2 linked regions of the Lentimonas sp. CC4 genome follow. The protein of the gene in region 2 interacts with the protein of the main gene of each other region in a pairwise test. Links are inferred from orthologs where the notes say so. Each region holds a gene or a part of one and is shown on either strand. Other genes may lie near its edges. The genes, in order: GZZ87_RS00580 and GZZ87_RS09140.

The links.
Region 1: the proteins of GZZ87_RS09140 (region 2) and GZZ87_RS00580 interact in binary tests that used the Escherichia coli proteins (3 or more experiments, as listed by UniProt). The link is inferred for Lentimonas sp. CC4 from one-to-one orthologs.

The regions. Positions count from the first base shown.
Region 1 is NZ_CACVBO010000001.1:133,190-136,316, reverse strand. What follows is about bases 55-2,993. They hold GZZ87_RS00580 (NTP transferase domain-containing protein), read right to left. Parts: upstream 1,849-2,993; coding sequence 1,261-1,848; downstream 55-1,260. Other genes in these bases: GZZ87_RS00570 (hypothetical protein), read left to right, coding at 2,480-2,993; moaC (cyclic pyranopterin monophosphate synthase MoaC), read right to left, coding at 1,845-2,324; GZZ87_RS00585 (MoaD/ThiS family protein), read right to left, coding at 950-1,189; GZZ87_RS00590 (molybdenum cofactor biosynthesis protein MoaE), read right to left, coding at 387-872; GZZ87_RS00595 (MOSC domain-containing protein), read right to left, coding at 55-243. In the rest of the region: more of GZZ87_RS00595, read right to left, coding at 1-54; more of GZZ87_RS00570, read left to right, coding at 2,994-3,127. UniProt on the Escherichia coli protein: Transfers a GMP moiety from GTP to Mo-molybdopterin (Mo-MPT) cofactor (Moco or molybdenum cofactor) to form Mo-molybdopterin guanine dinucleotide (Mo-MGD) cofactor.
Region 2 is NZ_CACVBO010000001.1:2,087,041-2,090,110, forward strand. The notes cover bases 165-3,046. They hold GZZ87_RS09140 (molybdopterin molybdotransferase MoeA), read right to left. Parts: upstream 2,268-3,046; coding sequence 1,062-2,267; downstream 165-1,061. Other genes in these bases: GZZ87_RS09130 (NAD(P)-dependent oxidoreductase), read right to left, coding at 165-599; GZZ87_RS09145 (RimK family alpha-L-glutamate ligase), read left to right, coding at 2,775-3,046. Outside these bases: more of GZZ87_RS09130, read right to left, coding at 1-164; more of GZZ87_RS09145, read left to right, coding at 3,047-3,070. UniProt on the Escherichia coli protein: Catalyzes the insertion of molybdate into adenylated molybdopterin with the concomitant release of AMP.

The sequences.
Region 1 (3,127 bases), 2.0 Mb from region 2 along the record:
GGGGTCTAAGTCGGGCAAGTTGCACTGTGTGCGGATGCGGTCATAGACTTCCCAATCAAAGAAAGTGATCTGCCCCTTAAAGTCTTCTTCATGGTCGAGGTAGCGGTCGTTGAGGATACCGCGCCCTGCGAGGCACTCGACTGACTCCACTTTTTTGATACCATGATCGAGTCGGCCTTTGCCGTGACGACCGACGAAGTCGTGGCCGCTGGAAATGTAGAGGGCTTTGATTTCTATATTCATCGATTGAGATCTGGAGTCGGGTGATTTTTTGCCACAAAGAGGCACGAAAATTTAGTCAGCATGCGCTAGAGCGCATGAGTTTGTTGTGTTTAAGTTTTTGTGAATATTTGTGCCTCTTCGTGGCTAACTATGTGCACTGCATTTTAGTAATGATGATGCTCGTGCGGTTCATCGTGATCATGGTGCTCAAGGTTTTTCGGGTCGGTGCAGCCGCAGTGGTTACTTTCGATCCAGGCTTCGGTGCCGTCGGTATAGACTTCCTTCTTCCAGATCGGTAGGCGGTGCTTGACGTTGTCGATGATGTAGCGGGCGGCTAGAAAGGTGTCGCCACGGTGGTGTGCGGTCACGCCGACCCAGACGGCAATATCGCCAGTAGTGAGTGCGCCGAAACGATGCACGATGGCGGCGTCTTCGATGTGAAACTTTGCTTTGGCCTCATCGATGATTGTTAGAGCGATGCCATCTGCAAGCTCCGCATAGCCGTGGTAGTGGAGCGCGGCGACAGCTTTGCCCTCGTTGTGATCGCGCACCCAGCCTTCATAGCTGCAGTAGCCGCCGGCTGAAAGTGATAGGAGTTCTTTACGCAGCTCCATCGGATTGATGGGTGTGTCGGTTAGTTTAAATTTCATGGTAGGTGATACAGACATTCCTGTCTGTTGTATTCGTCTTGGACAGTCAGACAGCAATGTCAAGTGACTCACTTAAATCACCCGCCAGTCATTGGCGGCAGAAAGGCAATCGTGTCGCCGTCCTTAAGCTCGGTTTCGTGGGCCGATAGGTGGTGGTTGATTGCCACTTGTAGCTGTGTGAACTCGTGCGGGAAGTTGTAGGCGGCGCTGACTTCGGTGTAAAGCGCGGCGGGTGAACTGTCGGTGAGTTCACGCGTTTCTTCGCTTTTTCCAGCGAGGTCGGCGAGTTGGGCGAAATAGATGACTTTGATTTGCATGAGTGAGGATTGTAGCAGCGACACTCTTGTCGCTTTATTTCAGTTTGAAGGAAAGCGGCTGGAAGCCGCTTCTACTGTGTGAGCTCCTTAAATTCTTCGGCAGTGTTGATGTTATCGAGGCTGCGTGGGTCGTCTTGCTCAACGAGGGCGGCTTCTTTGATGATCAGTAATTTGCGGGGGCAGGATTTGCCGAGCTCTTGCGCGAGTGCGAGGAGTCCTGCGTCGCTGCCTGCCGGATAGATCGCACAAAGCGGTTCGGGGAGCCCGTCATGGCTGCTGCGGTAGGCGGTCAACTCTGCGCTCGGTGCTGCGCGAAATTCGGCGATCAGTTTATCCAGTGCGGCAGTTGTCAGGTTGGGCAGGTCGCAGGCTAGAACGAGCCAGTGGGCGTCGGGGTGTGCGTGCATCGCTGAGAGGATGCCCCGCAGTGGGCCGCGGGCGTCTTCGACACTGTCAAAGATCGCTTCGGTGCCTGCGGGCGTGGGGAAGGGCTGCTCCTCGCGTTGCGAGATGAAGACGCGTGGGCACACGGTTTGCAGAAGTGCGGCGGTGTGTTCGAGTTGTGTCGTTTTGCCGTCGTAGCTGAGCAGTGCTTTGTCACTGCCCATGCGGCGACTTTCACCGCCGACGAGGAGGAGGCCGTAGATTGCTTGGTTCATGATTGTGAGAGTGTGTAGTCGCTCTTGCCGCCGGTTTTTTTAACGAGGCGAGTCTCTTCGATCACGATGTCTTTCGAGACGGCCTTGCACATGTCGTAGATCGTCAGTGCGGCCACGCTGGCAGCGGTCAGGGCTTCCATTTCGATCCCGGTCTGGTCGAGCACTTTGACGAAGGCTTCGATTCTGAGACGGGAGTCATCGACGGGCTCGATTTTAATTTTGATGGATTTCAGGTTGAGCGGGTGGCAAAACGGGATGAGCTCGGAGGTCTTTTTTGCGGCCATGGTGCCAGCGATGACCGCAGTATCGAGAATGGGGCCTTTCTTACAGCTCCAACCTGCTTCGGTTAAAGCACTCATGATTTCTGGGCCGAGGTTGACGAAGCTTTCTGCGATGGCGGTGCGCTCCGTTACGTTTTTTTCAGAAACGTCGACCATGGTCGGGCGTTGGTCCTTATCGATATGTGTAAATTCCATGTGTGCGGCAATATGAGGGATTCTCCTTTCGGGACACAATCTTAAGTCTGTCGGGTGGGGTGAAAAACCTAATTGTGGTAAATAAGTCAGAAAAATGAGCGGGTTTCTGCATTGATGTATCGACGGTGCTTGAATTGCCCCTTTATTGTAACGGCATGAATGACGGAGTGGTGCGCTATATTTTTCAAGTCAAGGATCGAGAGGTGGTCTTTGACGTTGAGACAGAGCCGCATGACCTCGAGTCGAGCGAGGCATTTCCAGATTGGGCTCGGTTGGAGCATCGGCAGTGCGCGTGTTGCCCTCTGAGCACGGCTGATTGTAAATATTGCCCAGTGGCCACCAGGATGCATGGCTTGCTAGATGCCTTTCCTAATGATGCTTCGACCGAGCGTGTGCAAGTCACTGTCGAGGCTGCGGCACGCAAATACAGTAATGACTGCGATTTACAGGTTGGGATCAATTCGTTGATGGGCTTGATGATGGCGACCAGTGGGTGCCCGGTGCTAAAGGAGTTGGGGGCAATGGCGAGTTTTCATATCCCGTTTTGTTCAACGCGTGAGACATTGCACCGGACGGTGGGCTCGTATTTGACGAAGCAGTATTTTGTGCAGCTAGAGGGCGGTGAGCCGGACTGGGAGCTGACCCATTTGAAAGAGCTTTACGAGGTGCTGGAGGGGCTGAATCAAGATTTCTCGAAGCGAATTAAGGATTCAAGTTGTGGTGACGCGGTTTCGAATGCTGTGATCATGTTTTTCGCGACTTCTGTCGTGGTGGCATCGTCGCTGGATCAGCAGCTTCAGCAG
Region 2 (3,070 bases):
GCTTTTGCCTCGATGTCGACATGCACCTGCGGGCTGAGCGTCGCGCAGTTGATAAACAGTGTGCCAGCGGCTCCTTGTAGTAGGCTGTCTTTCTTGCTGCGGTAAATTCGTTGCATCGCGGCATCATCGGTTACGACGGTGATGACGATGTCGGACGCGGCAGTGACGGCACTGAGCTTTTTGACTGCATTGGAACTGAGCTCGTCGGCAAGTGTTGCAGCGGCATCTGAATTGATGTCGTAGAGGGCGCTAATCGTGTAGCCGCACGCGTGTAGGTGGCGCGCCATGTTCGCGCCCATGCGGCCTACGCCGACGAAGCCGACTGTCGGTTTCGGGGCTGCGACCTTCCGTTTGACTGCGACTTTCTTCACCGCGCGCTTGATGGTGACTTTCTTAGTAGGCACTTTTTTCGCTGCCGTTTTCTTCACCGCGCGCTTGGTGGTGGCCTTCTTGGTAGGCGTCTTCTTCGCTGCGGTTTTTTTGACGGCACGCTTTGTCGTCGCTTTTTGGGTGACACGTTTAGTGATTACTTTCTTCGCTGCACGTTTGGTAGTGGCTTTCTTTGCTGGGGCTTTGGTGGCAGTGCGTTTGATTTGCATGATGGTCTATTCGTGGTGGTTCACCCGTATTATGGGGGCAAGGTATTATAGTGGGAAAAACCGTATCGGCTTTTAGCACTTTTTCAAGGCGTTGGGCATAGATTTAGTGGAGAGGCTTTGCTTTAGAATATTACAGCCGCGAATCAAGAATTGTGAATTTTCACTCACCCCATTCGGGAGGGACGAGCTCCGCCTCGTCTTGCGTCGTGCTAGTGCAGAGGATCTGTGCTTTGGCTCGGTGCTGAGGCTCGGCGGACGGCGCGGAGGCCATCCCTCCCACTGTGTGTTGTGATTTCGGGAGGGACGAGCTCCGCCTCGTCTTGCGGTGAGCTGGTGCAGAGGATCTGTGCTTTGGCTCGGTGCTTAGGTTCGGCGGACGGCGCGGAGGCCATCCCTCCCAAAGTAACCCGCACATCTAGCAGATTCGCAGCGCTTTCTACTAATTAGGCTTCCCTTGAGATATTACAGCCAAGGATGGAATTCGAAGGTCTCGCCAATCGCGTAGGTCTTGGTTTCGGACGGCGGGAGCTCGATGTAGCCGTCGCTTTGTAGGATACGGACGAGGTCGCCAGAGTTTTGTGCGGGAGTGCTGTGGGCGGTATTATTGGTGCCTAGTTTGATTGGTAGAAAGACGGTGATGTCGTCGCGGGCTTTGACGGGCTCAGCGAGTTGCACCGTGCGTCTGGTGGCATCAGTAGGTGCACCCATTGCCTGCTTGATCGCTGGTATTACGTAGTGGTGTAGTGCGACGAGTGTGGAGAGCGGATTGCCTGGTAGGGTGAATACGGCGCAGTGGCCGTTGCTCCAATAGCCAAAGGGCTTGCCTGGTTTTTGCAGCACGCCGTGGAAATGGTTTTGTAGTCCTAATTCGTCCAGAGTTGATGGGATGTAATCCTTTTTGCCCATTGAGATGCCGCCGCTAACAATGAGAAAGGTGTTTTGCTCAATCAATTCGGCCAGCTTGGTTTTAGAGATCGCGGCATCGTCGGGCAGGTGCGTGCGGTTTTGCGCGCTGAGTTGTGCGTTGGTCAATGCGGTCTCGATGGAGAGGTCGTTGGAGCGGCGGATTTGATGCGCCTGCGGTGTATTTGCGACATCGACGAGCTCGTCGCCTGTGCTGACGATGGCGATCGTTGGCATTTTCGTGACTAGTAGCTGCGCGCTACCACAGGTTGCGGCGATGGCGATTTCACGGCTGCCGATCACTGTGTTGGGTGAGAGTAGCACTTTGCCCACCGGGTGGTCGCTGCCGAGTGGATGAATGCAGTTGCCCGATACGTGGTCGGATGCGTTCAGCAGGCGAATCGTTTGCTCGTCGATTCGTTCGGTGACTTCGTAGGGCACCACGCAGTCCGCGTCGGCGGGCACGACGGCGCCGGTCATTATTTCAGCGCAGACGTTTTGTGTTGTGCCCAGTTCGACCGGAGGCGCTCCAGCTGGGGCTTGAGCGACGATGGTAAAGGTATCGCTCTGTGTGGCGTCGGCTGCACGGATGGCATAACCGTCCATCATGGAGCGATCAAACGGGGGGAGCGGGCGGTCGGCGGTGACTGCTTCACGTAAAATACGCCCAGCGCATTTATCCAATGGGCAGCTGATGGCGGGGATGGAGGGTAGGTGCGCGTCGATGTGTTGGCGCGCAGCGGATGGGCTGATCAGTGCTTTCATAGATGGGTGTCGGGGTGTGACTAGAGAGGCTCTTGGCAGCCGAATCAAGCTTGGCATTCGTAAGAGACTGAATTGGGGGCTGAATGCCGAAAACTACTCACGCGCCTCATCATGTGTGAAAAGTGCCGTGGCTCATGCGGATCTGTTTAATGTGCTGGTTGCCTGGGGAGGGACGGCCTCTGCGCCGTCTGCCGAGCCTTAGCACAGAACGAAAGCACTCAATGTATGCGCCAGCACAACGCAAGACGAGGCGGAGACATCAGCGCTCCCGAATGTCTTATGATTTAGCAATGGATATATACTCTGTAGGCACCCGTGAGGGGCGGAAGCGTTATAGAACGATGTGTGCTTGTGGCCTTTGCGCGGTCTTCGCGAGCAAAGCCCCTACGCTGGAGTCGCGACATACCTCGAAGGCACCTTTTACAAATTAGAATGCACCAAAATATATATTAATGAAGTGCGTATATTTAGCTTTCATTCTTAAAAATAAAGGATGCTATTAGCACGATGAATCTATCTATTCTCTCTTGTGCCCCGAAATGTTATTCCACTCTAAGACTGATCGAGGCTGCTAAGCAGCGAGGTCACAAAGTGAAGGTGCTGGATACCACGCGTCTGTCTCTGGAGTTGGCGCATGGTGAGCCAGATTTATATTATAAGGGGGCGCCGATTGATACACCAGATGCGATCTTGCCACGTATTGGCACTTCGTTGACACGCTACGGCACGGCTGTGGTGCGCCAATTCGAGCAGATGGACGTTTATACGCCAAATACTTCGGCGGGCATTAGTAATTCGCGCGA